DNA from 4 places in the Thalassospira sp. NFXS8 genome. Region 1 is predicted to be linked to each of the others. Evidence: riboswitches for the same ligand, from Rfam matches in the RefSeq annotation. Region 1 holds a riboswitch; each other region holds the start of a gene.

Region 1 (7,993 bases):
CGGCCAGCCCAATGCCATGGGGGGCCGCGAAGTTGGCGGCCTTGCCAACCAGCTTGCCGCCCATATGGACCCGAACAATGTAAACGATGTTAACCAGGTGAAACGGTTTTGGAAATCCGACATCTTGGAAGCCGGTGAAGGGTATAAAGCCGTTGACATGTTTCGTGCCATTGAAACCGGCGAGATCAGGGCAGTTTGGATTATGGCGACCAACCCGGCAGTCAGCCTGCCCGACGCCAGCCGTGTAAGGCTTGCTTTATCACGGTGCCCGCTTGTGATTGTTTCAGACACGGTCAACGACACCGACACATTACGTTATGCCCATATTAAACTTCCGGCGGCGGGCTGGGGCGAAAAATCGGGCACGGTTACCAATTCGGAACGCCGGATATCGCGCCAGCGCCCATTTCGCGACCAACAGGGCGACGCCAAACCCGATTGGTGGATTATAAGCCAGGTTGCCACTGCAATGGGATATGGCAAGGCATTCAAATATCGCGACACGGCCGAAATTTTTGCAGAACATGCGGCATTATCGGAATTTGAAAACGATGGCGTACGAGCCTTTGACATTGGCATTTGGCGCAAAACAAAAAAATCGGCCTATGACGCAATGGAGCCGTTTCAATGGCCTGCCTCGCGCAAACATCAACCAAAGGATGGTGCCCACCGCCTTTATGGCAACGGTATTTTCACAACGTCGAATGGTCGTGCCAGAATGCTGGCCGTTCAGCATAAATTGCCCCCGTCCCAAACAAGCGCCGATTTCCCGCTGATTGGCAATAGCGGCCGTTATCGCGACCAATGGCACACCATGACCCGCACCGGAACGGCAGCACGGTTATCAGCCCACCGTCCCGAACCGCTGCTTGAGGTCAATCCTGTCGACGCCAGGCGATACGGACTATGTGATGGCGGATTGGCCCGGATCAAAAGCCTGCAAGGCACCGCTTTGATGCGGGTTTCAATAAGCAATGCCCAAATGCCGGGCGAGGTTTTTATGCCGATGCACTGGAACGATGTCTATTCTTCTGCCGGTGGCATTGGTCGGCTGGCCACGGCCAATGTTGACCCCTATTCCGGCCAGCCGGAAACCAAATATATTCCGGTTTCTATCACACCGTTCACAGCACTATGGCAGGGGTTGCTGTTTTCAAACGCCCCGGCAGACCTGTCCCACCTGCCTTACTGGGTCGCTGCAAGTGGCCCGGGTTGCATGATTTATGAAATTGCCAGCGACAAACCCTGCCTGTTTAAATCAATGTTGCCCGCTGCGGCCAATATCGGGCCGGATAACACCGCTGAACAAATCATTGAATATAGCGATGGCAAAAAGGGCGTTCATCGTTACGCCCGCCTTCAGGGCGAATGCATTACCGGCGCACTTTTTGTTGGTCCGAAACGACCCGCCCTGGGCCGGGACTGGATATCGACCCTTCTTGGTAATGCCGCGATCAGCACACCTGAACGCAATGCTTTGTTAGCCGGGCGCATGCCCGACGCTACGGCAGTCAACGACCGTTTAATCTGTTCGTGCTTTTCGGTCGGGCTAACGGCAATCACGCGTGCCATTCACACCCAAAATGCAATGACACCCGCCGATATTGGCCGTTTGCTTCAGGCGGGAACCGGTTGCGGGTCCTGCCTTCCCGAAATCAGCGAGCTTGTGAACAACACACTGCCCCGCGCCGCAGAATAACGCCTGCCATGTAACACCTTACCCAAGGGTTATTTGGTCTCGGCCAACACAAACAGCTTTCCCGGCAATCGCCTATTGGTCATTTTTTAGCCGGAAATACCCGTGATTTTAACAATCGGAAAATGGCTGGCGCATGATGAACGCCAGCCCTCCTTTCCCAATAAAAGGGCGATTGTTATGCTGCGCGGTTATGAAACGGTATCGGGCGATGATCGTGATCAATGGCCACCATCACAAACTCGCCAACACCACATTGCCGCCTTTGATCTGCATGTAAATTTTCGGCCCATAGCTGGACCTCAACCCGGATCGAGCTTTGCCCAACGTCAATCACCCGCGGCACGGTAATGGCAACTTCACCGCTGTGAATATGACTGGTGAAATCAACCCGCTTTGCCCCCGCCATCACCACTGTTTGCCGACACTGGCGGGATGCAGCAACAAAGGCAGCTTTTCCCATGGCCGCAAGTGCATTGCCCCCATATAAACTGCCGTAATGGCTGGTTTTTTCGGGAAAAACAATTTCGACCATCGCCGGATGTATCGGTATTTCGTCGGCCCCGGTTACCCCGGCATTATCTGGCAAGGGCGGCAATTTGCCGCCCCACGCCCCAAGTTCGGCCCCAATCGCCACCATGTTAAATCCACCACGGCAACAATGGTTGCGCGCGCCGCTTAGCGGGTTTTCAGCGATCATTTCGACCTCTACCGACAATGACCGACACCCGACCCGAACCACAGACCCCGTCAGTTCAACAATGTCCCCGATTTGCGCCGGTGCATTAAAATCAATGCGGTCACACGATGCCGTGACAAAATCGACATGCCCGTGGCGCGACGCCGCAATAAAGGCAACCTTGTCCATAAAGGAAAGGCCAACACTCCCAAACAACGTGCCATGATGATTTGCAGCACCCGGAAACACGATATCAACCATCCGGGTTGGCCCGGAAAACACCGGGTGATCCGGGCTCATTGTGCGGCCTTCACAAGGTTCTGACGCAATAACCGTGCTGCTTCGACCATATTTACAAGGGCCGGGCGCACTTCATCCCATCTACGGGTTTTAAGGCCGCAATCCGGGTTGACCCAAATCTGGCTTGCCGACAGTTGCCGGGTTGCTGCCACCAGCAAATCAACCATTTCATCAATGGTTGGCACACGCCGCGAATGAATATCATAGACCCCCGGGCCAATGTCATTGGGATAGGCATAATCGACAAAGGCATCCAGCAGTTCCATTTTTGAACGCGATGTTTCAATCGAAATAACATCCGCATCCATCGCACCAATTGCTTCTATGATGTCATTAAATTCGGAATAGCACATGTGAGTGTGGATCTGGGTTTCATCACGCACGCCCGATGCCGACAATCGAAAACATTCAACCGCCCAGTCCAGATAGGTTTTCCAGTCCGCCTTACGCAGCGGCAATCCTTCGCGCAAGGCGGGTTCATCTATCTGGATCAGGCCGATACCGGCTGCTTCAAGGTCAGTAACCTCGTCGCGCAGGGCCAGTGCGATCTGGGCGCAGACATCGCGGCGCGGTAAATCATTTCGCACAAACGACCATTGCATCATGGTGACAGGCCCGGTCAGCATCCCCTTAACCGGCCTGTCAGTTAACGACTGGGCATAATGCGACCATTTAACTGTCATGGCATCGGGACGCGATACATCGCCATAAATGATGGGGGGTCGAACATATCGCGACCCGTAACTTTGTACCCAGCCATGTTTGGTAAAGGCATATCCCGCCAGTTTTTCGCCAAAATACTGTACCATGTCGTTGCGCTCGAACTCGCCATGGACCAGCACATCGATGCCAATTTCTTCCTGCCAGCGAATGGCGGCACTGGTTTCTTCACGAATAAAGGCATCATAGGCATCGGGTTCCATGTTGCCCCTGGCAAAGGCCGCACGGGATTTGCGCACATCTGTTGTTTGCGGAAAGGACCCGATGGTTGTGGTTGGAAAAGCAGGCAGCCCCAGTTTGACGGTTTGCAAACGACGACGCACATCAAACGGGCTGTTGCGATTATCCATACCCGCAGAAATACCCAAAACACGTTCCGTCACCAGACGATCATGAACTTTCGCTGACGTGCGACGTGTGGCAAGTGCAGCCGATGCCTCGCGAAATAGCGATGCGACCGCCCCTACGCCTTCACCAAAAGCCCGTGAAAGGGTTTTAAGTTCCTGTATTTTTTGAACCGCGAATGAAAGCCAGCTTTTAAGGTCCGCGTCCAGATCGCTTTCCTGCTCCAGATCAATCGGCACATGCAAAAGCGAGCATGAAGGTGCCAGTTCAAACAGGTCATTGCCACGCGCCGCAATGGCCGGGGCAATCCAGTCATAAATTGCCTGAAGATCGGCCCGCCAGATATTGCGCCCGTCAATTACGCCAAGCGAAATAACCTGGTTTGGCGCAGCACCGTTAATCACGGCATCAAGCTGCTCGGGTGCCCTGACCAAATCGACATGCAACCCGGCCACCGGCAATGACAACACTGTCGGTAAGTTTTCTCCCAGTTTACCAAAATACGTCGCCAGCATCAGTTTCAATTTTGGAACGGCCTTGCCCAGTACCTCGTACGCCTTTTTAAAAGCCGAACGCTCGGCGTCATCAAGGTCAAGGACCAGGCAGGGTTCATCAATTTGGACCCAGTCAGCACCACTATCTCTAAGCTGGCAAAGCACTTCCGCATATACGGGCAACAACCGGTCCAGCAAGGACAGCGGGTCAAACCCCCGGACCGTGGATTTTGCCAGTTTCAGAAACGTAACCGGCCCCAACAAAACCGGGCGGGTTTTAAAACCAAGTGCTTTTGCCTCGCGAAATTCGTCAACCGCTTTGGTCGAGGCCAGGGTGAAATGCTGTTCAGGGGACAGTTCCGGCACCATATAATGATAATTGGTGTCAAACCATTTGGTCATTTCAAGGGCTGGAATGCCTTTATAGGCCGTTTTACCACAGCAACTTTCTTCCTGTGTATCTCCCCGTGCCATGGCAAAATAGGTGTCGGGTTGAATCAACCCGCCCTGCCAGTCATAGACATCGGGAATTGCACCAACCATGACACAAAGATCAAGCACATGGTCATACAGGGAAAAATCGTTGCTGGGCACATGATCAACACCAAGGCTTTTTTGCCGTGCCCAGTTGGCACACCGCAAGGCCGATGCCTTTTCCTGCAAAGTGGCAAGATCGGACATGCCGGACCAGTAATCCTCCAATGCGAATTTCAATTCGCGCCGTGGGCCGATCCGGGGTGTTCCCAGAGTTGAAACAGGAATGGAAAAATTCTTCGACATAGACTTACCCCAATAAATGGGGGCAAAGGCCAGGCAAAAGCACGCACCCCTGACCGGAAAAACACCGGCAAGAGTACAATACTCCACCGGGGCACCCCGCCCGAGGACGTAACATGAAGTCGCGGCAGGTCTCCTGGCTCACGGGTCACGGCTTTTATCCGGCCTTCCCGAAACGCCTGAACGTCTCAGTGGCCATGCATGGATAAAAGCTCGCCGCTTACAGTTGCGGGGGCAGCTTCGGCATTGCCGTTTCTTCAAACGGCGCACCGAATTCCCTCTTAGCTTCCGCCTGACAATCAAACGAAAGAACCATCGACACGGCTACAGTGCCTCTAAACGCCACAACTGTCAACACAGACATAAAGATTTCTTTATGTCTTATTAAAAAGAAAAACGGTGCCACAAACCGAACATGTGACACCGTCTTCTTTCACCGTATTTGACGGTACATTTTTATATCAGGGCACCGAAAATCAGGCTCGCTTCCGTATTCACGATATCTTTAACGTCCGAAAATACCGGGGTCACCACGACCTGCTATTCGGTTATCGGCCTGCCCTGATTACGCTTTTACCAATCGCGAAAGGAACCGTTGGCTCCGTTCGTCCTGCGGATTGTCAAAAAAGGCATCAGGCGTGGCCGTTTCAACAATTTCACCGGCCTCCATATAAACAACCCGGTCAGCAACCCGGCGGGCAAAACCCATTTCGTGGGTAACAACCACCATCGTCATACCGCCCTCGGCCAGGGCCACCATGGTATCAAGTACTTCGCCAATCATTTCAGGATCAAGGGCCGATGTCGGCTCGTCAAACAGCATGATTTTCGGTTTCATGCACAAGGCACGGGCAATAGCAGCGCGCTGCTGCTGCCCGCCCGATAGCTGACCGGGGAATTTGGCCGCCTGCCCCAGAATTTGCACACGGTCAAGATAGTCCCGCGCGCGTTCCTCGGCTTCCTTGCGACTGGTTTTGCGCGACAGAATTTGCGGCAAGGCACAGTTTTCAAGCACGGTCAGATGCGGAAACAAGTTGAAATGCTGAAACACCATGCCTGCTTCACGGCGGATTTCATCCAGATCCCGCAAATTATCGCCCAGTTCAATACCACGAATGACAACATGGCCGGAATCATGGGATTCAAGTTTGTTCAAACAGCGGATCAATGTGGATTTTCCCGACCCTGAAGGGCCACAAATTACCACCCGTTCGCGTTCGGAAACGCAAAAATCAACATCGCGCAATGCATGAAAGGCCCCGTAATATTTGTTCAGGCCCTGAACATCGATGGCATAGGTCATGAATGATTCCTTGAATTTATGCCGGCTTCAAGATGGCGGGAATATGCGGCAATGCCATAACAAATGACAAAATAGATACCGGCCACAAACAGATAGGCTTCTGTCGATGGCCCCGGCCACGCCGGATCAGTTGCAGCACTGCGCGCCGCACTTAACATGTCGAACACGCCAACGATCAAAACCAGTGCCGTATTTTTAACCATCACGATGGCCGTATTGGTCAAAGGTGGAATAACCTTCTGGATCGCCTGTGGCAAAACGATATGCCAGACCATTCTCCAGTAAGGAATGCCAAGGGCCTGTGATGCCTCGATTTGGCCAGATGGCAAACCTTGCAAACCACCACGAATGACCTCGGCAAGGTAAGCCGCAGCAAAAACCGTTAAGGCCGCAAGGGTTCGCCCCAGTTTATCGATCGTCCAATCGGGCGGCAGAAACAGCGGCAGCAGAATAGCCGCCACAAACAATAGCCCCACCAGCGGCAGCCCTCGCACGATTTCAATAATGAAAATCGACACATTACGCATAACGGGCAAAGACCCGCGCCGCCCCAATGCCAAAACAATGGCAAAAGGAAATGCCAGCCCCAGCGACAATACCGCCAGCAAAAGCGTAACAGGCAGCCCTCCCCATTTGGATGTCGGCACATAGGCAAGGCCCAGAATGCCACCATTCATTAGCACCAGCATCACGGCAATGCCTGCTGCCCACAGCACCAGTAACCGCCCACCCCACATCTTTGGTGAAAGGGTTGCCAAGACCAGCATCACAATCACGATCACCACAATAATGGCCCGCCATTGTTCTTCTGGTGGATACAAGCCGAACAAAATGAAATTCAGCTTTGCCGAAATAAACGCCCAGCAGGCACCACCTGCCCGACATTCGCCAGGCGATGCAACCGTCCAGTGCGCATCAAGTACCGCCCAGTTAAACGCCGGAACAAGACCAATCACGATGCCTAGCGACAGCACCGTTAACAAAACCGATAGCCAGTCGCCAAATAACAGAGTGAACAGGCGATGAATGGCAGGCCGGTTAGCTGGTATATTTGGATGTGCCATGTCCTTAACGCTCCACCAACGCAATTTTGGCATTAAACCGGTTCATAATCAGCGAAACGGTCAGCGAAACCGTCAAAAATACACCCAGCATGACCATAATGCTTTCCAGTGCCTGCCCCGTCTGATTGATAACGGTATTTACAACCAGTCCCAGTTCCGGATAGCCCACTGCCACCGCCAACGTGGTGTTTTTCACCGTTGAAAGATATTGGGATGTCATTGGTGGAACGATGATGCGCAGAGCCTGCGGCAGAACAATGCGAAACATAATTTGTCGGTCGCGAAGGCCCAGTGCCCGGCCCCCTTCCCATTGCCCTTTGTCAACCGCCTCGATCCCGCCGCGAATGATTTCGCCGGTAAATGCCGTTGTGTACAGCGCCAGGCCGATGGTGATTGCCGCAAATTCCGGTGACAAATACATGCCACCTCGAAAATTCAGCCCATGCAACACGGGACTTTCAAGACCAAGCGGCACATCCGCCAACCACCAGATAACAATGCTACCCAAAAACCATATAGCCGCATATGCAGGTAACCGCCGCAGCAACCCGATATGGCGAAACCGGCGATGCCCAACCCGGATGACCGCTATCAGCAATAGGATCGAAGCCGCGA
Region 2 (7,993 bases), on a different contig from region 1:
GTTAAAGGCGTCAGCGCACAGGTCAACCAGCTTGATAAACGGGTCGCGGGTGGCCTCGCGGGTTTTGTTGACCAGATCAAAATGCTCGTCAAATTCGGCATCAAAAAACGTGTTAATGTCCATTTTTCGGCTCATATCTTAATTTTTGAAAGTGTCAGCCACATCACGCGATCAGGGCACGGAAACAGTGGAAAGTGAGTTTGGCGATCGGGGTGATCATAGCGGTCGTCTTACAGGGCCTGTGTCACGCCATGCCAGGAATTTCGATCGGGCCGGTTATCAGGGTGCGATAGCGTCGCCATATATCAATCCACAATCTTTCACGGTAATGATCGCGGCGAAACTAGCACTTTGGTTTGTGTGTGGCTACGGCTTATCAGACTGAAAGTAATGGAAGCATTCAAGAAAATATTCGACAATTGTTGGGTGTTGGATACATATGCTGTTAACGATAGGACGTTATATTATTCTTGAATCCGTATTTTCGGATTAAATGTGCAAATAACCGGGTAAACATGTCTGACAATTCATTACCCTCACCCGAGGCATTTCTGGTTGATTATGTCCGGCGGCTGGAACGTCGCAGGCAGGGTGTGGGTGCTGTCCATGTGCATATCTCGAAATTGCAAAACTATAACCGTCGCGAACATCATATTCGCACCTGCCTGACAGCGTTTGAAGACCTGGTGCCCGTTGTTACCGGGCGATTGTTTTTTCTGACCAATCAGGACATTATCTTTATCTATGAGCAAAAATACGTCGACGAAGTAAATGCGGCCATTTTTCGCCTGAAATTCCTGTTTAATGATGACCCGTTATTAAGCGAGGGTAAGGGGCCCGATGGTCTGCCGGGCAGCTTCACCGATTTTTTTGATGTCGATAAGGAATACAAGGATTTCCTGCATTTAACCCAGCGTCTGGTGCGCAGCAATGCAGGCCGGGAAAAAACCGTTAGCGAAGCCGCCCAGCGCCATAATGACGTTCCTGACCAAAATCAGGACGGGGCACCGTTAACGCCAAAAATTCTTAGCCGGATTGACGAGGCCCTGCGCCGTGCCGATCTGTCGAACCTGATGCGACGTCAGGCAATTTGCGCCGTGGTCGGTGGGGCCCAGCCCACCCCGGTTTTTCACGAACTGTTTATTTCGATCCGCGATTTGCAGCATACCTTGTTGCCCGATATCAATGTGACATCCAATCGCTGGCTGTTTCAGCATCTGACCGAAATTCTGGATCGCCGGATGCTGGCCTTGCTGTCACGCACCAATGACACCAGTGTTTCAGGTTCTGTCAGCATTAATTTGAATGTATCAACCCTGCTGTCGCCCGAATTTCTGACCTTTGACAGTAATGTAAAGGCCGGGCAGCGCGGAACGATTGTGCTGGAACTACAAAAGATCGATATTTTTGCCGATCTCGGGGCTTATTTCTTTGCCCGCGATTTTTGCCGGGACCGGGGTTATCGCATTAGCATTGATGGCATCAGCCACCTTTCCCTGCCCTATATCAATCGCAATAAACTGGGTGTTGATACCATCAAATTGATGTGGTCACCGGAAATGAGCGAGCTTTCGGCAGAGAAGGTGGATGAAATTCGCGAGGCCATTAATGTGGCGGGCGATACCCGTGTAATCATGTGCCGTTGTGATGACCAGACAGCGATTGATTTTGGCCATTCGGTGAATATCACCATGTTTCAGGGGCGCTATGTTGAACAGCTTTTGAACGAATATGCGCGGGCCAAAAAATAAAGCCTGATCCGAAGATCAAGACATTTAGTGCAGCTGAAAACCGAAACACCGCCAGAAAATGTACTGGCGGTGTTGCAATTTTCAGGGATGACTACGAAACTGGTTCGGGTTGGTCATCAGTTAAGTGATCTTCGTTATCAGGGTGTTTCACGGGTGCTGACATGGGCGGTTTCAAATGTTGCCATACCGTTATGACATTCGGCTGCAGCGCGCAGCAATGGTAATGTCAATGCTGCCCCTGACCCCTCGCCCAGGCGCATGTTGAAGTCCAGCAATGGTTTTTTGCCCAGTTTCTCGATCAGGTTTTTGTGGCCCGGTTCAGCAGACATATGCCCGATCAGACAATGATCCAGGGCATCTTCGCGCATTTTAAATAAAATGGCGGCTGCTGCACAGGATACATAGCCGTCAAGCACCACCGGAACCCGCAGGAACCGTGCCGCCAGAATGGCGCCAGCCATTGCCGCAATTTCACGTCCGCCCACACAGCGCAAAACACCCAGGGCATCGGCCATCTGGTTGCGATGTAATATGACGGCATCGCCGACCACCCGGGTTTTGCGGGCCAGTGTTGTGTCATCGATGCCGGTTCCACGACCGGTCCAGTCGGCGGGAGTACCACCAAACAGGGCATGGGCAATGGCAGCGGCGGCGGTGGTGTTGCCAATGCCCATTTCACCGGGCACAAAAATATCAATGCCAGGTTCAACCGCGCTCATGCCAAAGGCCATGGCTTCGGCGCAATCTTCGTCCAGCATGGCGGCTTCGCGGCTGAAGTCATTGGTGGGAATTTCAAGGGCCACTTCCATGACCCGCAATTCGGCGTCTACCGCCTTGCAAATCTGGTTGATCGCGGCACCGCCATTGATAAAGTTTTCCACCATCTGCTGGTTTACACTGGCAGGAAAGGCGGAAACACCTTGTTCACATACGCCATGGCTGCCGGCAAAAATGGTAACACGCGGGCGGCTTGCGCGGGGCCGCGCACTTCCTTGCCAGCTTGCCAGCCACAGGCTGATCTCTTCCAGCCGCCCAAGCGAGCCTTCAGGCTTGGTCAATTGCGGTTCGCGCGCCAGAACAGCATCGCGGGCCGTTGCGTCGGCGGCGGGAAGATCGGCCATAAGGGCACGGATATCATCCAGATTTTGCGGCGGATGTTTGGGATCGAACATGAATTTGGTCTCCGGGCGGCAGGAAGTGCCAAGGGCAATGGAGCTTGGCTTTGGTGCGCACCATGATTAGTCTGCCCATAGTGAAATTGCCAGTTTGAAAATGGGAAATTGCCGGTGCAACAAAATCAGCCGCCTTTTAATGCCCGGCCAGTGCAGGGTGTCGTGCCGGAAAAAACAGCGGATGAAAAAACAGATGATCGCGACGCACAAGATATGACAGATGCACAAAATCGCGATGATACGGGCTTTTACAGCATGGTTTGCGGTGATTTTGGCCGGGCAGTGATGCTGTTGTCGCGTATACCGTGGCCTGCAGATGTTCAGTTTCGGCCAACTTTGATTGCCCGTTCGGTCTGGTGTTGGCCTTTGGCCGGGTTGTTTCTGGCCGGGCTGGCGGTTTTACCTGCCCTGGCCCTGTTATGGTTAAGCGGTAATAACGGGCTTGCTGCTGTTTTTGCCATTCTGACAATGGTGGTTTTAACTGGCGCCCTGCACGAGGATGGCCTGGCGGATTGCGCAGATGGTTTCGGTGGCGGAATAACACGTGATCGCAAACTTGAAATCATGCGCGATAGCCGAATTGGCAGTTACGGTGTCGTTGCACTGGTTCTGGCGTTTGCGGCGCGTTTTTTTATCGCCATGCAGGCGTTTGATCTGGGCATTTTCATCACGGCGACGATCATAACGGCAATGTTTTCGCGCCTGGCGATGCCGGTTTTGATGATGGGTCTATCCCCGGCACGGTCCGATGGTTTGGGGCATGGGGCCGGACGACCGGGGGTAATTCCATTTTTGATTGCGCTATTAAGCGTGCTGCTGGTTACCATCATTCTTGGCGGTGCGGTGATGATGCTGGCCGGGTTATTGGCACTGGCTTGTGCCTGTCTGGTTGTCGGGTTTGTTGCCAAATGGCAAATCGGTGGTCATAGCGGTGATATTTTGGGAAGTGCACAGATGATCGCGGAAATTTTTGTTGCGATTGCGATCCTCTCTGTCGCTGTGCGGGGAATGTGATGAGTGGCTTTGCCGTTACGCGCTGGTGGTTGGTCCGCCATGCCCCGGTCAATAATCCGGATGGCGTTATTTATGGTCGTACTGATTTGCCAGCCATTTTTGAAGATGACGGTTTGCTAAAACGGGTTAGCGCAGCCTTGCCAGACGATGCGATCCGGGTGGCGAGTAATTTGGCACGCAGTATTGATACGTTAAAACGCCTTAGCCTTGTGCAGCGCGACCAGCTTGACATCAAGGTGATACCAGCCCTGGCCGAACAGGATTTCGGGGTTTGGGAAGGACAAAGATGGGCCGATATCCCCGCCGAGCAGGCCCGTATGTTTTGGGATGATTATGCCAGTTCCGTGCCGCCAGGGGGGGAAAGCTTCAATCAGCTTGCAGGTCGGGTTGGCGAGGCCTTTCATGCCCTGACGACGGAATATGCAGGGCGAAATATTGTGGCTGTTTTACATGGCGGTTCAATACGTGCCATTCTGGCATCTATATTAGGTACGCCGCCTGCGGCATCATTGTCATTTGATGTCGCCCCGCTTGCCATCACCCGGGTTGATTATCTTGATGCACCAGATAATCCCGGTTGGCGTATTGGCAGTGTTAATCTGGTGGTATAAGGCGCGTTTTTGCCGATAGCCGAATTTCCCGGTTGATACTATTGTTTGTTTTGCATCCGGTATGATGTCTTCGGGCACAGTCCAACGGCGTTAGTTGCCTGTTTTTCCCTTGCTGCTATCCCGGCCATTACCTGAAATTATGGTAATGGCCAAAACGGCGCTGATCCCCTGATCAGGCCGATTGACGGTTTTCGTTTTCATCACTATTGGCGGTAAATTCGGATAAAAACCGGTCCAGATTGTCGTGGGCGATATTGTATTTAACGGCAAGATCGTTCAGATCAGAAAGATATGCCTTGTAATATTCAAGCGGCCGGCTACGGGACTTGCCGCGCAAGCGATTGGTCCGGGGGAAATCCTCGGTAAATTCGCTGCTTTCAATCACGCCCGAAATCGAATCATCAAGGATCGCTGCTGGGATACCTTCATACATTTTACCGCAGGCAGACAGCATTTTGCTGGCCGTCGGAACAGAGATTCCCGGCTGTCCCAACAAATGATTCAGGCCATTATCGTCAAAGCTGTCGCATTCAAACAAGGTCACCAGAGTTGGCAAGTCGCGCACCAGCAACGATAATGCGTTTACACGAATACCCCGTGCGTGGGCCCAGATGATTGCTGCAACCATACCCAGTTCACGGTCGGCCTTGTAAAGGGCGCGCACCTGGCGGCGACGCAGAACGACTTCATGGTCGTCTGCATGCTGTTCCAGAAAACTGGAAAAGTGGGGCGCGTCATTTTGCAGCCGGTCCAGCAATTTTGTCCACATATCGCGACGCGAGGTGGTTTGCCAGATCAACAGTTCCTGGGTCCGGATCTTTTCGACATAGTTTTCTATAGCCATTGGGATAAACAATTTTGTTGTTATCTGGAATGATGGTTAGCAGACAGCGCTCGGTTCCCATACACCCGGGTTTTCCCGGTGTGTTCGATATCAGCAAGTTCCATTCCGTATTTTTATTGTTTTCATGTTCTCTCAAAGGATTCCCCGTCTCAACATATCAATTCTTACAAATACTGACCTTTAGTCTAGTAGCGGTTTATGCATTAAGGAGGGGGCGGGAAATTATAAGGGGGGAATTTTGCCATATGGTTATGCTTAAGCCCGGAAATCTGCGGTGGGGCGGTTCGGCTTTTATATGGCAGCGCCTGTTTAATTTCTGTTTTGCAGGACTGTTTTTCAGCTAGCAGCAAAGTGATCTCAACAGTCTGATTTTATTGATATTTGCAACCAATACGGTTCGGTTGAATCTGCAATGCGCCTATTGGGGGAAATCTGAAAGGGCGACGCGGCCTCTTCTATTAACGAGTCTTTTGGGCTAGGGTGCGTCGCTGTTTGGTAATGGGAAATCCGGTGCAAGGCCGGTGCTGCCCCCGCAACTGTATCGGGATGGGTTATTTACGGCAGGTACGCCCTGTCACCCACTTAAGGATTGGTTTGAAAGTCCTTTGGGAAGGGAAATAACTGACATGCCCGAAGCCAGGAAACCTGCCAAAAGCGATCCGCGTGCAAGTGTGCCTGATCTATGCAACCGGGTCTCGGGTGGAGACCATAGCGCAAGGAACCGACGGGCCATGGCCCCAACTGTAATTGAAAGCGGCGTTCACCTGATATTGGGGGGGGCGCGTTCCGGCAAAAGCAAATTTGCCGAAGACATGGTCATTGCTGCCGGCGGGGGCACCTATATTGCCACCGGTCGCGCGTGGGATGACGAAATGCGCGATCGTATCAGCCATCATAAACAACGCCGTGGCCCGCTTTGGGCCACGATAGAGGAACCGCATGACTTATGCGGGGTTTTGTCGCGATTAGATCAGCACAGCGAAGGACCGGTTCTGGTCGATTGTCTGACCCTGTGGATCACCAATCTTATGATCAATGAAGACAATATTGATCAGGAAATTGATCAACTGTGTGATCTGTTGCCCCGGCTGGCTTTGCCGGTATTGCTGGTGTCAAACGAGGTTGGCTTTGGCATTGTCCCCGAAAACGCGATGGCACGGGCCTTTCGTGATCATGCCGGGCGCTTGCATCAGCGTATTGCCGCCCTTGCCCGGCGCGTGACCCTGGTGGTTGCGGGCATTCCGATGACGGTTAAATAATTTCATATCCGATGTTTGAACATCCGATTTTATCAAGGATTTAAAGACTATGGCGCATTTGGGTAAAATCCCCGCTACTGTGATTACCGGCTTTTTGGGTGCGGGCAAAACCACCATGATTCGCAACATGCTGCAAAATGCCGGGGGCAAGCGTATTGCCCTGATTATCAATGAATTTGGTGATGTCGGCGTTGATATGGAAGTCATCAATGGCTGTGGCATTGAAGGCTGTGCGGAAGAAGATGTGGTTGAGCTGGCCAATGGCTGCATTTGCTGCACGGTCGCAGATGATTTTGTCCCGACCATGCAAAAATTGCTGGATCGCGAGACACCGCCAGATCATATCGTTATCGAAACTTCTGGTTTGGCTTTGCCCAAACCACTGGTCAAGGCGTTTAACTGGCCGGAAATCCGCTCGCGCGTGACGGTGGATGGTGTTGTTGCCGTGCTGGATGCCGCGGCCCTGCGCGACGGGTTATTTGCCCACGACCATGCCGCCGTGCAGGCCCTGCGCGAAGCAGATGATAATCTGGACCACGAAAGCCCGCTTGAGGAACTGTTTGAAGAACAGCTTCATTGTGCCGATATGGTGGTTCTTAATAAAACTGACCTGTTAAGCAGCGATGAACTGGTTAAGGTTGAGGCCGACATTCGGGCGGAGCTGAAACGCCCGTCGGTCAAGATCATTTCAACTGAGCATGCACGCATTGAAAATGCTGTGTTGCTGGGTCTGGGTGCTGCCGCCGAGGATGATTTGGAAAGCCGCCCGTCCCATCATGATGACGGGCATGAGCATGACCATGACGATTTTGAAAGTTTTGTCGTGACACTGGATGATGTTAACGATCCGGCAGCACTGGAACAACGCCTGATTGCGGTGGTGCGTGACTTTGACGTGTTGCGTATCAAGGGCTTTGTTAATGTGCCGGGCAAGGCCATGCGCCATGTGGTGCAGGGCGTTGGGGAACGGTTTCAGCGTTATTTTGACCGGCCGTGGCAAGAAGGCGAAAGCCGCCAGTCGCGTTTGGTGGTGATTGGCTTGCATGATATGGACCAGGCCGCGATTGCCAAGGCCATTTTGGCCGCCTGAAAAAGTCAGAACGGGCGGGGAAATGCCATTGCATAACCCCGCCCGGTTTTTTGATCGGCAGGGTTATGCCCTGCCGATATTTCTGCGCTCATTTTACCAGACAGGTTCTGTTTATGCACTTACTTGCCGCACAGCCGGGCACGATCACCGATGGTAGCGAAGCCGTCGATCTGGGGCAAAACCCCGGCGATGTTGTTATTCTTTCGGCGGCAGAATCCGAACTGGCCTGTCTGGCATCGGCGCAAACCGGTT
Region 3 (7,993 bases), on a different contig from region 1:
AGGTCGCGTAAATCCGGGTTCAGGTTCGCATGGCTACGGCTATGCTGTGTTTTGTGAAGCGCGCGTTCCAGCTGGGGGGCGCCATGGTCTTTGGCCTTTGGCGTTTTTTCCGGCGTAGGCTTTTGCTTTTTCGCCATGTTCAATCCTTTTCCCGGGGCACAGGACAGGCGGGCAAGAAGGTAGTGTTGCCCGCCTGATGTGAATGTCTTGTTGCAGGATAGTGAATGTCTTGTTGCAGGATACGTATTGTTTCCACGTAACCGCAAGGAGACAGATCAATTCTTCAAATCAATGTGCCAATGATATGATTTTTCATATTCATTGTTGATATCCGATCGATGCAAACCGATATCGGCCAACTGATAATCGGTCATATATTCGGGCTGCAGCGGTTGTCGTTTATCGGGCCACTTTTGTGCAAGATACAGTGACAGGCGGTGGAAAAAGCGGTTCACACTGTCAAGAAAATCAACGTTATTATGATTCCCCTGGGTGGTTCTGTCGTTGGGTTCGGCTGTATGGTCGGTAGCATGGCTAATGAGTGATCTTCGCATCATGGCGAAAACCTCCTGTTCCTTTGGTCGCCAATTGTTGGCGCTGAAATTGGTGTGATTTAATTTTTCGACCAAAAAACAGCAGGTGACAAATCATACATTCTCAGCCTAAGTATTAGTTTGGCTAATGATAAATTTTAGATGTCTAGTGAACGTGGCGGTGTTTGGACATGTTCATGCCTGTTTTGTTAAAGTGAGAGCCCGACCATGAGATTGCCCCCGTTGCAGGCCCTGCGTGCGTTTGATGCCGCCGCCCGGCATTTAAACTTTACCCGCGCCGCCGAGGAGCTTTTTGTGACCCAGGGGGCGGTCAGCCAGCAAATTCGCCAGTTGGAAGAATATTTGGGATTTCGGCTGTTTTTTCGCTTGCCGCGCCGCTTGCAGTTAACTGATGAAGGGGAGCGGCTGGCACGTGCCACCAGCGAAGGTTTTACCCGCATTGCTGGCGAAATTGAAAGCCTTCTGGCAGTGGAAGAAGCCGGGGTGGTGACGGTAAGTGTGCTGCAATCCTTTGCTGTGAAATGGCTGATCCCGCGTCTGGGGCATTTTCGCACGGAACATCCCGATATTGATGTGCGTATTCACGCCGATGACCGGTTGGTTGATTTTCGCACTGAAGGGATTGATTTGGCCGTGCGCTTTGGCCGGGGGCATTATCCCAATCTGCATACAGAACGTTTAATGCGCGACGAGGTTTTCCCCGTTTGCAGTCCCGATTATCTGGCCAATAGCCCGATATTGCATGTACCGCAAGATATTGCAGGGCACCAGTTGCTGCATGATGCAACCTCGGATCCGAGCCTGCCGCGTGCTGCCGACTGGCAGTTTTGGCTGGATGGGGTTGGGGTGACCGGCATTGATTTACGTCGCGGGTTGCGGTTTAACAGCGGCGATATGGTGATTCAGGCTGCCTTGATGGGGCAGGGGATTGGGGTTGCACGCACATCTTTGGCAGCACAGGATTTGAAGGCGGGGTTGCTGGTGCGGCCATTTCCACAAAAAGTGGTATCAAGTTATGCCTATTATGTGACCTGCCCGGAAGAAAACCTGAACCGTCCTCGTGTGATGGCGTTTATTCGTTGGCTTAAAAAGGAAGTTGAAGCCACCCTGAAAGATATTGAGGAAAACCAGCCGGGCTTGTCGGCCGGACAAAAGCTGGTCCCCGGAGTGATTTCGCAGGATTAGCTTTTATCAGGCCCGCCGCACCATAGCGTTTCCGTGTCAAATCAGGCCCAGATCGCGCAATTCCATTGCCATATCTTCGGGCAGGGCGTCTGTATTGCCACCGGCTTTGGCATCGGGCGGGGTTTTATCTTCGGCCAGATAACGCCAGCCCTGAAAAGCCCGATGCGGATAGGCCGCGGTTTCGATCAGGTTGTCGTCCAGAACAATGCGGCAATGTTTAATGCCGGCTTCATCGGTAAATTCTTCAAGATCAATGACGCGTTGACGGCACCGGATGGCCCCTTTGATAACCCAATAAATGGACCCTCCGTCTAGAACATCGTCGCGGCGCTTGGGCGTCATGCGGGTGGTATGATAAATGCGCCCATAGGTTTGGCGCATATATTCCTGCCATTGGCGCAGGGTTTCCGGGCTTTCAGTGCCAACACTTAGCTTGATAAGGTTCTGGGGCATGGTTCGATCTGCTGTTATTTGCAGCTGTTGACCTAGCGGAGGGCGCGGTGATCGTCAAGTTTCTCGAAAAATAACAAATAATAAATGTTATTTAAGGTATTTAACAAAAAAACTTGACCAATAACGCCCGATCAGCCAAATTCCACATAACAAAAGCCCGGTTCAATGCGGGCACCCATGAGAGATTTACTGTCTGAGAGAACCCAATGTCCTTGCAAGTTGTTACGGCAAACCGGCTTGATGATGGCCTGGCGGTCTTTATGACCGCTGATGACGGATGGAGCACCGACCTCCGTGATGCTGTTTGCGCAGAAAATGCCCCGCAAGCGGAAGCCTTGATGGCGCGCGCCGATACCGAAAAGCAGCAAGTAACGGTTGTTGGCCCGTATCTGATTGATGTTGCGCAGGAAGATGGTGTGTTGGTGCCCACCAAATACCGTGAAGTGTTGCGCACATTAGGGCCAAGTGTTCGGACCGATCTTGGTTATCAGGCGGGATAAGGAGGGTACATTATGTATCGTTATGACGATTTTGACCGCCAGCTTCTTGCGGAACGCACTGCGCAGTTTCGCGACCAGGTTGCCCGGCGTATTTCAGGCGAACTGACCGAAGATCAGTTCAAACCCTTGCGCCTGATGAATGGTGTTTATTTGCAGTTGCATGCCTATATGCTGCGTGTTGCCGTGCCTTATGGCACCATGAACGGCGAACAGATGCGCAAGCTGGGCTATATTGCGCGCACCTATGACAAGGGTTATGGCCATTTCACCACCCGGCAGAATATCCAGTATAACTGGCCAAAACTAAACGAAATTCCCGATGCGCTGGCCGATCTGGCAACGGTTGAAATGCATGCCATTCAAACGTCGGGTAACTGCATTCGTAACACAACGACCGATCAATATGCCGGTGCCGCCGCCGACGAGATTGAAGATCCGCGCCCTTATTGCGAACTGATCCGTCAATGGTCGACTTTCCACCCGGAATTTACCTATTTGCCGCGCAAGTTTAAAATTGCGGTTACCGGCTCGCCAAATGATCGTGCTGCGGTGCGCGTGCATGACATTGGCCTGCGGATGCACAAAAACGATGCTGGTGAAACCGGGTTTGAAGTAATCGTGGGCGGCGGATTGGGACGGACGCCATTTGTTGGTAAAACCGTTCGCGATTTTATCGGCAAGAACGATTTGTTTTCGTATCTGGAAGCCATTTTGCGGGTTTATAATCGTTTTGGCCGCCGCGATAACAAATACAAGGCACGTATCAAAATTTTGGTTCATGAAGTTGGCGTTGATGAAATTCGCCGTCTTGTTGAAGAAGAATGGTCAAAAATCAGGGACGGTTCCTTGCGTGTAAGCGATGACGAAATTGCGCAATATATTGCCCAGTTCGCACCGCCCGCGTTTGAGGAATTGCAAGAGAACGATCCTGAATTTGAACGCCGCAAACAGGCCCACCCCGATTTTGCTGCCTGGGTGCGGTCCAATGTGATTGCGCACAAACAGCCCGGTTACGCCATTGCCAATATTTCGCTTAAACCGATTGGCGGTATTCCCGGTGATGCCACGGCCGACCAGATGGAACTGGTGGGCGATCTTGCCGATCAATACAGCTTTGGCGACGTGCGTGTGACCCATGAACAAAACCTTGTTTTGCCGCACGTTAAAAAGGCCGATCTTTTTGCCCTGTGGGCCGAATTGAATAGTGCCTTATTGGCAACAGCCAATCTGGGTTTTGTCACCGATATTATTGCCTGCCCGGGGCTGGATTATTGCGCCCTGGCAACCGCACGGTCGATTCCGTTGTCGCAGCGTATTTCCGAACGGTTTGGCGACCTGGAACGTCAATATGATATTGGCGAGTTGAAAATCAAAATTTCGGGCTGCATTAATGCCTGTGGGCATCATCACGTTGGGCATATCGGTATTTTGGGTCTCGATAAACGCGGCAAGGAATTTTACCAGATCACACTGGGTGGCGATGCCAGCCAGGATGCCTCTATTGGCAAGATTGCCGGTGCCGGTTTTTCCGAGGCCGAAGTTGTTGATGCGATTGAAGCGCTAATTACCCGTTACATTGACATTCGCACGGTTGGCGAACGTTTCATCGATACCTATCGCCGTGTTGGCATGGACCCGTTCAAGGAGGTGCTTTATGGCGATCGTTAAAAATGACAGCGTGATCGAAAATGAATGGGTCACGCTGGATGATGAAAGTTCCATTCCCGAAAGTGGCACCAATGTTCTGGTTAGTCTGGGCCGCTTTAAGGCCGAACGTGACAGCCTGATTGCGCGCAATGGCGGACTGGGTGTGTTGCTGGTACCCGGTGACGCACCGGAAGATCTGGCCGAGGATATTGATCGTTTTTCGCTGATTGCAGTTAAATTCCCGGCCTATACTGATGGGCGCGGATATTCCTATGGCCGCGTTTTGCGTGAGCGTTATGGCTATGCCGGAGAAATGCGGGCCGTTGGTGATGTGCTGCGCGATCAGATTTTGTATATGCATCGTTGTGGTTTTGATGCCTATGAACTGTCTGACGACGTTGAAACTGCCCTTGAAAAAGTGCGTGCAGCCCTGCGGGATATGACGGTTTATTACCAGCCGACCGGTGATGGTCGCGCGACGGCAGGGTCCTTGCGTGATCGTCGTCGGGCTGTTCTTGACGATGCGACGTCGTAAGATATTCGATATAAACTGCCGACTGAACCTTGAATGGGCACCTTTTGGTGTCCATTTTTTTATATACCCCCAAATAAAAATGCACCCTTCAAGGATGCATTTTTTCGTGGATTTGGATGGGCAATGCGTGGTCGTCTCCCCGATATTATGTCTGCGATAAAGGCCTGCGGGCCAGAAACGCGCCGGACAAACCGCCCAAAACCAGCCAGAAAGCCGCGCTGGTTATAATTGACGCTATGGCAAATTCGGCGGCGAGTTCAGCGGGCAGGGCGCCGCCAAGGGCTTCCTTGACATGTGGTGCCCCATATATATGGGGGGTGATAATGGCGACCAGGCCAATCAGTTTGTAAACCCAGCCTTTACCAAAGGCGATCAGGGCCAATCCTGCTGCACCGCCAATGGCAGCACTTAACCACCATATCTGACGTGCTTCAAGCGGGGCCGCCACCGAACCGGGCAATTCGGGCGGAAGACCCAGTGCTGGAAAAAGTGAAAAAGCCATAAAACCGCCCATTCCCCACATCATGCCCTGGCGAATGGTGATGTCTTTACCGCGCAATACAATACCGGCACATAACAACAGGGCATAACCGACACCAATTACGATATTGGCGAGCAAAGTATAGGAAACCCGTTCAAACCCGTCTTGTGGTGCCCAGGCATTTTCATCGTGATGATGCTCGCTCGCCATTGTTGCGGCGTGATCATGGTCGGTATTGGCTGTGATGCCAGCATGGTCATGAGTATGATCATGACCTGCGATGGATATATCATGGGGGGCAGATGCCGGTTCCGGTGTTGCTGCGCCGGCGTCCATTTCCTCGTAGGTTTCAGCCTCAAGGATAAGAGGGGTGACTTTTAAATGCTGGGCAGCGGAAATAAACACGCCACCAAGCACGCCCGCGAAAATCGCAGCGAACAGGATACGTTGGATCATGTCAAAGACCTTTTGGGAAGGTGTGCCTTAGTGGCAGGGAAACGCAAAAGCATGGCGCCCGTCGTGGGCGGCATTATGCAAGGTATTGGCACTGGCAAAACCGGCCCCATACAACAAAACCCCGCCCAGTACCATTGCCACGGCGGCAGCGGCAATACGCTGGCTTATTCCCAAAGATACTGTTTTGGTTGCTGTCGTCATTTTCAGAAAACTCCCTCCGAGTTTTTGTATGTCCCGAATGGCTAAACAATTTCACGCCATCGTCCGTGCGGGCAGGTTTCCTGGCTCGTGCGTCGTCGCTGAAAACAGCCTTCCCGATCCTGTTTGTCCGGATCAGTGACCATTCCCGTTTCCAACTCGTCACTCACAGTTGCGGGGGCAGCCCGGGCGCAAAGAACGCAATTAAAAGTTGTGAATTGCGTCTTCTCCCGTGTTCCCTTGGCCAAACCGGCCAAACCCGACACAGGAGTCGACTATGCCAAACTATCGCTTCAGGGGAAAGTTAAAACCGGGGCTGATGGTGCTTGCTCAAAAGAACAGTTCCCAAAGTGTGGATTTATTTGGCAAATAAAAAATAACCCATACTTATGGATGATGAAAATTCTATTGTGTGACCTAAATCACTGTTGTTCAAGGCAAAATCAGGGACAGTTCTATACAATGATATAGATTCAGGCGGCATTTGCGGCCTGTGTTTTGCCGGGGGCGATATGCTTAAAAATATCAATATTCCAACAAAAATATTTGGCGGGTTCGGCATTATCATAGCACTTCTGCTGGTGATTGCCGTTGTTTCGGGGGTTTCGTTGCGGGCAGCGGATGATAATTTTAAAAGTTATCGCCACCTGGCATTGCAGACCAACCTTGCGGGGCGGGTGCAGGCCAATCTTTTGGAAGCACGTTTGGGGGTGAAGGATTTTCTTCTGACCAAATCGGAAAATTCCGGAAATACAGCAAAAACGCGTGCTTCAAAGACGCTGGAATTAAATCAGCAACTTGCGGCTTCAAATAGGAATGAAGACGTCCGCGCTATGCTTCTGACCGTTGATGAGGAACTTAAAACCTACATTAGTACATTTGACGAAGTTATTGTGCTGAGCCGAGAGGATGACCCGGTATCACTAACACGTCGGGATGATTTGGTGCGTAATACACTTGATGTCATTGGGCCGAAGGTTGCTGCGGCAATGGAACAATTGAAACTCAAGTTGAAAGCCGAGCAGGACGAACTTGGCCCGCGCGCAAGCAATGCGACCGAAATGGCTGTTATAACGTCGGTTGTGGTTTCGGCGGTTGCGCTGATTTTGGGGATAGGGGCCGCGATTGTCGTTGGACGGGGAATTTCCTCTCCGATTCTGGCAATTACCGACGCCATGCGAACATTGGCCGAAGGCGATAAATCGGTGGAAATTCCCGGTCAGGATCACAAGGACGAGATCGGCAATATGGCCGATGCGGTACTGATTTTTAAGGAAAACATGATCAAGGCGGCGGAGCTTGCCGAAAATGAACAGCAAGCCCAGAAACGCCGGCAGCGACGTACCGAGATGATTGATAAGCTGACAACCGATTTTGATGCCGATGTTAGCGCTGTATTGAAAACAGTTGCGTCGGCCGCGACGGAAATGCAGGCAACCGCGCAATCGATGACCGCGACTGCCGAGGAAACCAGCCGTCAGTCGACTGCCGTGGCGGCGGCATCGGATCAGGCGTCCAATAATGTGCAGACCGTCGCCAGTGCAGCCGAGGAATTAAGCGCGTCGATTAATGAAATCAGCCATCAGGTTAGCCAATCAGCCCGGATTTCAACCAAGGCGGTTAACGATGCTGAACATACAAATGCCCAGATACAGGGCCTTGCGCAGGCCGCACACAAAATTGGCGAAGTCGTTAATCTGATTAACGATATTGCCAATCAAACCAACCTTTTGGCGTTAAATGCCACGATTGAGGCCGCCCGTGCTGGCGAAGCAGGCAAAGGGTTTGCCGTTGTTGCCGCCGAGGTGAAAAACCTGGCTTCGGCAACGGCGCGCGCCACAGATGAAATCACCAGCCAGATTACCGGCATTCAAAATGAAACCCGTGATGCTGTGACGGCTATTCAATCGATTGGGGGCACAATTGCCCAAATCAATGAAATAGCGTCAAATATTGCCAGCGCGGTTGAGCAACAAGGGGCAGC
Region 4 (7,993 bases), on a different contig from region 1:
GCATATCCCGCACGCCGCAAAACCGTCTCAAGGGCGGCTTTGGCACTGGGGCTGTCGTCGGCAAAGGCCACCAGACCAGACAGGCTGGGATAAGGCGGCATGGCGCTTAGCGCGTTCATGAATGGCTTCTCTCCGAATTTCAGGACAGCCCGACCATAGAGGCTGAAAATGTCGAATTGGTTAAATGTCGAAATTTTGCCGCATTTAAACGGCTTTCTCCCGCAATGATGCAACAAACGCCAGAAATGCACGGGTTTTGGCCGGTGGATGGTGGCGCGAAGGGTGATAAACATGGGCGGGGAAAATTTCTTCGCCCCAGTCCGGGAACAATTCTGTTAACGCATTTCTGCCCGTGAAATGCAGACGACCAACTTCCATAACCCGGGCAATCCTATGGCCTGCAATACTGGTGCGATAAAGCGCTCCTGTATCGCCCAGCAGCAAAAACCCCCGTTAAGCACAATAAGGAAACCGCTGTTGATCGCTCTGGTTTGTGGGAACCTGCCCGTCTTCGAATCCCGAAACGCGGCATGGTTCTTTGCCGTTCCCGGGTGTCCTGTTGTTCATCATAGCACCAAAGTCTGATGCGCCCACATCGCCAAACGGCCTTTTCGACACCATCAGACACATGCAAAATTTTTCCTTATTAATTGAATTTGCACTATTTTTCATCGATTCTTATTTTAACCGGGTTCTACCTTTCGAATAAATAGGTATTTCCATGCCTATTTACTGAATTGGGCGGGGGTGCTATAAACAGGACCGTCCCCGCAAGGGGACATGGAACATTTTCCGGGAATTCGGTGCGGCCCCTGCCAAATCCGAAACTGCCCCCGCAACTGTTGGTTCCGTAACGTCAGGGGCGCCAATGCAGCCTGTGACGCCGGGAACAAGTCAGATTACCGGGATTGTTTCGCTCTCTGACAGGGGCCGGGCGGGGTGTACCGGGCGATGGGAACCAATGGTGCCACGCCAGTGCGCGGTACTTCGTATCGACCGCGACCGGGAGCAACCATGACCGATCAGAGCTTGAAACTGGCATCTGAATTTCCGCCTGCCGATTATGCAGCATGGCGCAAACTGGCCGAAGCCGCCCTGAACGGCGCGCCGTTTGACAAAAAACTGGTAACACACCTGCGCGACGGTTTTGATGTTCAGCCCATTTACACAGCCGATGATCTTGATGGTGACATCGCCCAAATTCACCCCTCCCTGATCGCGACCAACAGCCAGCTTGCCGCGGCACCCAACGCGAATGAAAAAACAACAAATACCGGCGCAAACCCTGCCGCAACCGGCTGGGATATTCGCCAGCTCCATGCCCATCCATCACCCAAAGCGGTGAATGATGCCATTCTGGAAGATCTGGAAAGTGGTGTGACATCCATTTTGCTGCGGTTTGATCATGCCGCAAGGTTTGGTCGGGGTGCCCGTGGGGATGATGCGGGGCTGGGTGGCGTCATGGTTTATAATCTGGATGACCTCAACCACACACTGAACGGCGTTTATACCAATCTGGCACCAATCGCACTGGATGCCGGGGCAGCAACCATACCCTGCGCAGCCTTGCTGGCCGCCCGCATGGCCCGCGAAGACGATATTTCCGACGCCGCACCTGCCTTTAATTTTGACCCGATAAGCACATATGTTGCCGAGGGGTACTGCCCAACCGACCTGACAACCGCATTAAAACAGACCGGCAGTTTTGCCCGAACGATGGCTGATAAATTCCCCAATGCCACAGCGATAACGGTAAACAGCACGCCGTGGTATAATGCCGGGGCAACCGACAGCATGGAACTTGCCATTTCACTGGCAACCGGCCTTGCCTATTTCCGTGCCATGGTTGATACCGGTATGGAGGGCGCAAAGGCTGCCACCAGCATTACTTTTACCACGGCCATTGGCACCGATTTTTTTGCCGGCATTGCCAAATTACGCGCCCTGCGCCTGATGTGGCGGCGTATTTTGCAGGCATCAGGCATTGAAGGCTGCCCCATCACCATCAATGCCATATCGGCCGAACAAATCATCAGCAAAGTGGACCCGTGGGTAAATATGCTGCGCACCACTGTCACCAGTTTTGCCGGCGGGCTGGGCGGGGCAGATAGTGTTGTGTGCCTGCCCTACGACCATGCCATTGGCTTGCCGGACGGTTTTTCACGCCGTATTGCCCGTAATACCCAGCTGATTTTACAGGAAGAAAGCAATGTTCACCGTGTCATCGATCCGGCAGGTGGTTCGTGGTTTATTGAAAACCTGACCCGTGATCTGGCACTTAATGCCTGGCAAAAATTTCAGTCCATCGAAGACAATGGCGGCATTATCAATGCCGTTGAAAACGGCAGTCTCGTTGCTGAAATTACCGATCTTTGGCAAAAACGTGAATCCCGCCTTGCAACCCGGCGCGACCCGTTAACCGGTGTTTCCGAATTCCCCAATATCGACGAAGCCGCCGTGCATTGCGAAACACCCGATATTACGGTTTTGCGTACGGCGGCCCAAAACAGGGCCATGCCGCCTGATGTAAAAATTGGCAATGATTTTAGCGATCTGGTCACCGCCGCAGCCAAAGGGGCCAGTATCGAACAATTGTTTAATGCCCTGTATGGTGACCCGTCATCGGCAAGCCGCATACCCCCACTGCCACAACATCGTTTGTCCGAGGCGTTTGAAGCCAACCGCCGCCGTGCATCGGCACATAAAATGGAAACCGGTACGGCACCACAAATTTTCCTGTGCAATATAAGCAAGGTTGCCGACCATACGGCACGGGCAATGTTTGCACGTAACTTTTTTGGTGCTGGCGGCATTGAAGCCATTCCCAATAACGGCTTTGCCAACGGCCATGATGCGGCCATTGCCTTTAAGCAAAGCGGGGCAAAAATTGCCATCATTTGCGGATCGGATACACAATATGCCGAACATGCCGCTGAAATGGCAAAATCGCTAAACGCAGCAGGTGCCCGCAAAATTTATCTGGCCGGGCATCCCGGTGATAACCGGGGGGCTTTTGAAGCCGCCGGAATTAATGATTTCATTTTTGTCGGATCGGATGTGGTTGCCACAACCACCGCCGTCCTTGACCATCTGGGAGTGAAATAACCATGACCCGGATCCCTGATTTTTCCGATCTGCCCTTATTTGATACAAAGGCAAACACGCCCACCGCCCCGTCATCGGGCGTGCCATGGCATACGCCCGAAGGCATTGACGTAAAACCTGTTTACGACACCGATGATATTGCCGGGCTGGACCATTTGCACACCATGCCAGGGATGCCGCCCTTTTTGCGCGGCCCCTATCCCACCATGTATGTGCAACGCCCGTGGACGATCCGCCAATATGCCGGTTTTTCCACCGCCGAGGAATCCAACGCCTTTTACCGCCGCAACCTTGCCGCCGGGCAAAAGGGCCTTTCGATTGCCTTCGACCTGGCCACCCATCGCGGCTATGACAGCGACCACCCCCGGGTGGCTGGCGATGTCGGCATGGCCGGTGTGGCGATTGATAGCATCTATGACATGCGCACCCTGTTTGATGGCATCCCGCTTGATCAAATGTCGGTGTCCATGACCATGAATGGCGCGGTGTTGCCAGTAATGGCGCTGTATATTGCCGCGGCCGAGGAACAGGGCGTTAAACACGCCCAGCTTTCGGGCACCATCCAGAACGACATTCTCAAAGAATTCATGGTGCGCAACACCTATATCTATCCGCCCAAACCGTCGATGCGGATCATTTCCGACATTTTTGCCTTTACCTCGCAAAACATGCCGAAATTCAATTCGATTTCCATTTCCGGCTATCACATGCAGGAAGCCGGGGCGACGGCGGACCTGGAACTGGCCTATACCCTGGCCGACGGGGTGGAATATGCCCGTGCTGGCATGGAAGCCGGTCTCGATATCGATAAATTCGCCCCGCGCCTGTCGTTTTTCTGGGCGATTGGCATGAATTTCTTTATGGAAATTGCCAAAATGCGCGCCGCCCGTATGATCTGGGCCAAGCTGATCAAACAATTTGATCCCCAAAGCAACAAATCACTATCGCTGCGCACCCATAGCCAGACATCGGGCTGGTCACTGACCGCGCAAGATGTGTTTAACAACGTGATCCGCACCTGTATTGAAGCCATGGCATCAACACAGGGTCATACCCAGTCGCTTCATACCAATGCCCTGGACGAAGCCCTGGCTCTGCCAACCGATTTTTCCGCACGCATTGCCCGCAACACCCAACTGTTTTTGCAGCAGGAAAGCGGAACCACCAATGTGATCGACCCGTGGGGCGGCAGTTATTATGTCGAACGTCTTACCCGCGATCTGGCCGAAAAGGCCTGGGCGCATATTGCCGAGGTCGAAGAACAAGGCGGCATGGCCAAGGCGATTGAAGCCGGCATTCCCAAAATGCGGATCGAAGAAGCCGCCGCCCGCACCCAGGCCCGTATCGATAGCGGCCGTCAAACCCTGGTCGGGGTGAACAAATACCGCGTAACGGACGACCGCCCGGTAGATGTGTTGCAGGTTGATAATGCCGAAGTTCGCCGCCAGCAAATTGCCAAGCTGGAACGTTTGCGGGCCGAACGCGACGATAACGCCGTTGAAAGTGCGCTTACCGCGCTGACCAATGCGGCAGGTGAAAAATCGGGCAATTTGCTGGAACTGGCCGTGCAGGCCGCGCGGGCAAAATGCACCGTTGGCGAAATTTCCGATGCGCTGGAAAAGGTTTATGGTCGTCATCAGGCTGTTATCCGTTCCATCGCTGGGGTTTATAAAACCGAAGTAGGTGCCAATAACGCTGCCCTTGAAAAAGTGGCGCGCCTGGTCGATGCCTTTGCCGAGGCCGAAGGACGCCGCCCGCGTATCCTGATTGCCAAAATGGGGCAGGACGGGCATGACCGTGGGCAAAAGGTGATTGCAACAGCCTTTGCCGATTTAGGCTTTGACGTCGATATTGGCCCGCTGTTCCAGACGCCAGAAGAAGCCGCCCGCCAGGCCGCTGAAAACGACGTGCATATCGTCGGCGCAAGCTCCCTTGCTGCCGGGCATTTAACGCTGGTGCCGCAATTGCGCACCGAGCTGGATAAACTGGGCCGCGAGGACATTATGATTGTGGCTGGCGGGGTTATTCCGCCGCAGGATTTCGATAAGCTGTTTGCCGCCGGGGCCGAGGCCATTTTTCCGCCCGGCACCGTGATTGCCGAAGCCGCCAGCGAATTACTGGAAAAATTGCTGGACGGCGAAACATCAAACGCGGCCTAGAACCAAAACTCTGAGCCGGGCAGCGGTATCCAAAGCACAGTCTGTGCCCGGTTTATTTTACCATTTACGCCTTCATCAATTTGCCCCCGCCACAGGCGGCTCGATAGCCCGTTAATACAGGGCAACAAGTGGCACCAACCTTGCCCGTGCGATGGTGCAAGCAGTATGATCGACAGGATGGGGTAAAAGGTAGCGCAAAAAACCATGGCGAAATGCCCTGTTTGAAACCTGACGGCATGACAAAGGATATCTGGTGAAGGAAACGTTGCGCACCATTCCGGGTAAAAACGCCACCACCAACCCGCGCCCCCGGGTGCGCAGACGGGTGCTGGAAACCACCGAGATAGTCGAGGGTGTTCTGGCGGGCAATCGCACGATATTGTCACGTGCCATTACACTGGTTGAAAGCCGCAAACCCGAACATTTCACTCAGGCGCAACAGGTGCTGGAACAGTTAATGCCCCATACCGGCGGATCACACCGTATTGGCATTACCGGGGTTCCTGGCGTTGGCAAATCGACCTTTATCGAGGCGTTTGGCACCAAACTCACCAAAGCGGGGCATAAAGTGGCCGTTTTGGCCGTGGACCCGACCAGCGCACGGTCAGGTGGATCGATTTTGGGGGATAAAACCCGGATGAACGACCTGTCGATTGACCCCAACGCCTATATTCGCCCCTCGCCCAGCAGCGGGTATTTAGGCGGTGTCAACCGCATGACGCGCGAAACCATTTTGCTGTGCGAGGCCGCAGGCTTTGACGTGGTGCTGGTCGAAACCGTCGGGGCCGGGCAAAGCGAAACCATGGTTGCGCAAATGACCGATTTCTTTTTGGTGCTGATGTTGCCCGGGGCAGGCGATGAATTACAGGGCATTAAAAAAGGCGTGTTGGAAATTGCCGATCTGATTGCGGTTAACAAATCCGATGCCGACCCGGCCAAAGCCCGCGAAGCCAAACGGGAATATTCATCGGCCCTGCGCATTTTACAGCCCACCAGCCATCACTGGCGCCCGCAATCCATGATGGTGTCCTCCCTGACCCGCGAGGGGCTGGACGAGGCATGGGACCTGATCAAACAACACCGCCAGATCATGGAAAAAGAAGGCGAATTTGCCGCCAAGCGGGCGCGCCAGCAACATGAATGGATGTGGACCATGCTGCGCGACCGGCTGCTGGAAACCTTTACCCGGCGCGAAGATGTTCGCAGCGCCCTGCCCGATCTCGAACAAAACGTATTATCGGGTTCCATAAACCCGACACAAGCGGTCGAAGAACTTTTGGCGATGATGGCGCAAAAATAGCGAAAAAACAAAAGGGCTACGAAACCGCAGCCCTTTATCCCAATATCCAATGAACGCAATTTACCATCGCAACCGGCTACCAGGGACGATAACCTGCGGGAAATGTAAAATGCCCCTGACCTATCATATAGGCCGCGCCAAGGCATATCACACCGCATTGCGTCTGGTGCGCTCGTCAAAATCAGGTATCAAACGCCAGACAAGCCAGCGTTATTTCTTTTCGTCAGCTTCGAGCTTATCTTTAAGTTCCTGAAGTTTGGCGACCGCCTCGGAAATCTCGCGATCCACGTGGGAGTAGCTTTCGCGTTTGTCACGCGGCATGGCTTCAAGCTCGTCCAATGCCTTTTGCACAATATACAGCATCGTTGGGATCCTCCAGTTCGTCGTTTATGATGTATTTTATAATCAAACCAATCGTCAACACCCCTTAATTCCTGCGGAGTGCAGATGTCTTTTATCCTGTTGGGGCTACCAGATAAATAGGGATTTCCAATGAAAATAACCAGACTTGATCACCTGGTTTTGACCGTGAAAAGCATTGCAGTCCCTGTTGAATTTTATCAAACCATTTTAGACATGAACCGTAAGGATTTTGGTAATGGCCGTGCCGCCCCGCATTTTGGGGGGCAAAACCAATTTGCACCCAGCAAACACCATTCCTGATGATAACGTACATCGCCCCCTGCCCGGTTCCGCCGATTTGTGTTTTTAACCCAAACACCGCTTGACGCCGTAATTGAACATCTGCACAAGCACGGACAGAAAACTATCGAAGGCCAGATCGAACGAACCGGTGCTACCGGCCCGCTTCGGTCAGTTTATATTTACGATCCGGCCGAAAACCTGATCGAAATTCGCAATCCGCGATAGGGAATAAAAGACGATGACGCAATTGGTGTTAGCACCAATGGAAGGGCTTGTAGACTGGCGCGTTCGGCAATTGCTAAGTGCGGTTGGCGGCTTTGACCAATGCGTTACCGAATTTATCCGCGTGTCGCAAACCCTGTTCCCGGCGCATGTCTTTTATCGTTATTGCCCCGAATTGCATCAGGGCGGCAAAACCGCCAGCGGGCAGCCTGTTCTGGTCCAGCTGATGGGCCATGACCCGCAATTATTGGGTGAAAATGCTGCCTTTGCCGTTGAACTGGGCGCACCGGGCATTGATATCAATTTTGGTTGCCCGTCCAAAACCGTCAATAAACGCGAAGCAGGCGCGTCTTTGTTAAAATGCCCGGAAAACCTGTTTAACATTGTCCGTGCCGTGCGCGCCGCCGTTCCGGGCCATATCGCGGTTAGTGCCAAAATCCGCCTGGGATATGCCGATAAAACCCTGTTTCTGGAAAATGCCCGTGCGGTTGAAGAAGGTGGCGCGCAACATTTAACCGTTCATGCCCGCACCAAACTGGAAGGTTACAAGCCGCCCGCACAT

The links. A riboswitch is a leader RNA that binds a small molecule or an ion and turns the genes downstream of it on or off. The one in region 1 is predicted to bind cobalamin.
Region 2: another riboswitch for cobalamin. It lies ahead of cobU (bifunctional adenosylcobinamide kinase/adenosylcobinamide-phosphate guanylyltransferase); the one in region 1 lies ahead of metE (5-methyltetrahydropteroyltriglutamate--homocysteine S-methyltransferase).
Region 3: another riboswitch for cobalamin. It lies ahead of J4E05_RS19870 (CbtB domain-containing protein); the one in region 1 lies ahead of metE (5-methyltetrahydropteroyltriglutamate--homocysteine S-methyltransferase).
Region 4: another riboswitch for cobalamin. It lies ahead of J4E05_RS12405 (methylmalonyl-CoA mutase family protein); the one in region 1 lies ahead of metE (5-methyltetrahydropteroyltriglutamate--homocysteine S-methyltransferase).

What each region holds. Positions count from the first base shown of each region.
Region 1 covers NZ_JAGEMF010000003.1:256,058-264,050, reverse strand. The annotation lists gene J4E05_RS17565 (molybdopterin-dependent oxidoreductase) at 1-1,699, shown strand, start outside; gene J4E05_RS17560 (acyl-CoA thioesterase) at 1,875-2,675, opposite strand; gene metE (5-methyltetrahydropteroyltriglutamate--homocysteine S-methyltransferase) at 2,672-5,014, opposite strand; cobalamin riboswitch at 5,121-5,344, opposite strand; gene J4E05_RS17550 (amino acid ABC transporter ATP-binding protein) at 5,577-6,314, opposite strand; gene J4E05_RS17545 (amino acid ABC transporter permease) at 6,311-7,378, opposite strand; gene J4E05_RS17540 (amino acid ABC transporter permease) at 7,383-7,993, opposite strand, start outside.
Region 2 covers NZ_JAGEMF010000002.1:51,558-59,550, reverse strand. The annotation lists gene J4E05_RS09545 (D-sedoheptulose 7-phosphate isomerase) at 1-123, opposite strand, end outside; gene J4E05_RS09540 (EAL domain-containing protein) at 516-1,751, shown strand; gene cobT (nicotinate-nucleotide--dimethylbenzimidazole phosphoribosyltransferase) at 1,889-2,923, opposite strand; gene J4E05_RS09530 (adenosylcobinamide-GDP ribazoletransferase) at 3,038-3,937, shown strand; gene J4E05_RS09525 (histidine phosphatase family protein) at 3,937-4,548, shown strand; gene J4E05_RS09520 (hypothetical protein) at 4,721-5,392, opposite strand; cobalamin riboswitch at 5,848-6,059, shown strand; gene cobU (bifunctional adenosylcobinamide kinase/adenosylcobinamide-phosphate guanylyltransferase) at 6,124-6,651, shown strand; gene cobW (cobalamin biosynthesis protein CobW) at 6,701-7,741, shown strand; gene cobN (cobaltochelatase subunit CobN) at 7,855-7,993, shown strand, end outside.
Region 3 covers NZ_JAGEMF010000004.1:201,432-209,424, forward strand. The annotation lists gene ppk2 (polyphosphate kinase 2) at 1-137, opposite strand, end outside; gene J4E05_RS19835 (DUF1127 domain-containing protein) at 276-629, opposite strand; gene J4E05_RS19840 (transcriptional regulator GcvA) at 762-1,739, shown strand; gene J4E05_RS19845 (DUF1489 family protein) at 1,776-2,192, opposite strand; gene J4E05_RS19850 (DUF2849 domain-containing protein) at 2,399-2,692, shown strand; gene J4E05_RS19855 (nitrite/sulfite reductase) at 2,705-4,360, shown strand; gene J4E05_RS19860 (DUF934 domain-containing protein) at 4,347-4,874, shown strand; gene J4E05_RS19865 (CbtA family protein) at 5,020-5,811, opposite strand; gene J4E05_RS19870 (CbtB domain-containing protein) at 5,839-6,012, opposite strand; cobalamin riboswitch at 6,066-6,288, opposite strand; gene J4E05_RS19875 (methyl-accepting chemotaxis protein) at 6,522-7,993, shown strand, end outside.
Region 4 covers NZ_JAGEMF010000002.1:703,982-711,974, reverse strand. The annotation lists gene J4E05_RS12415 (response regulator) at 1-119, opposite strand, end outside; gene J4E05_RS12410 (hypothetical protein) at 205-378, opposite strand; cobalamin riboswitch at 749-919, shown strand; gene J4E05_RS12405 (methylmalonyl-CoA mutase family protein) at 1,015-3,105, shown strand; gene scpA (methylmalonyl-CoA mutase) at 3,108-5,264, shown strand; gene meaB (methylmalonyl Co-A mutase-associated GTPase MeaB) at 5,518-6,564, shown strand; gene J4E05_RS12390 (hypothetical protein) at 6,775-6,927, opposite strand; gene J4E05_RS12385 (tRNA dihydrouridine synthase) at 7,448-7,993, shown strand, end outside.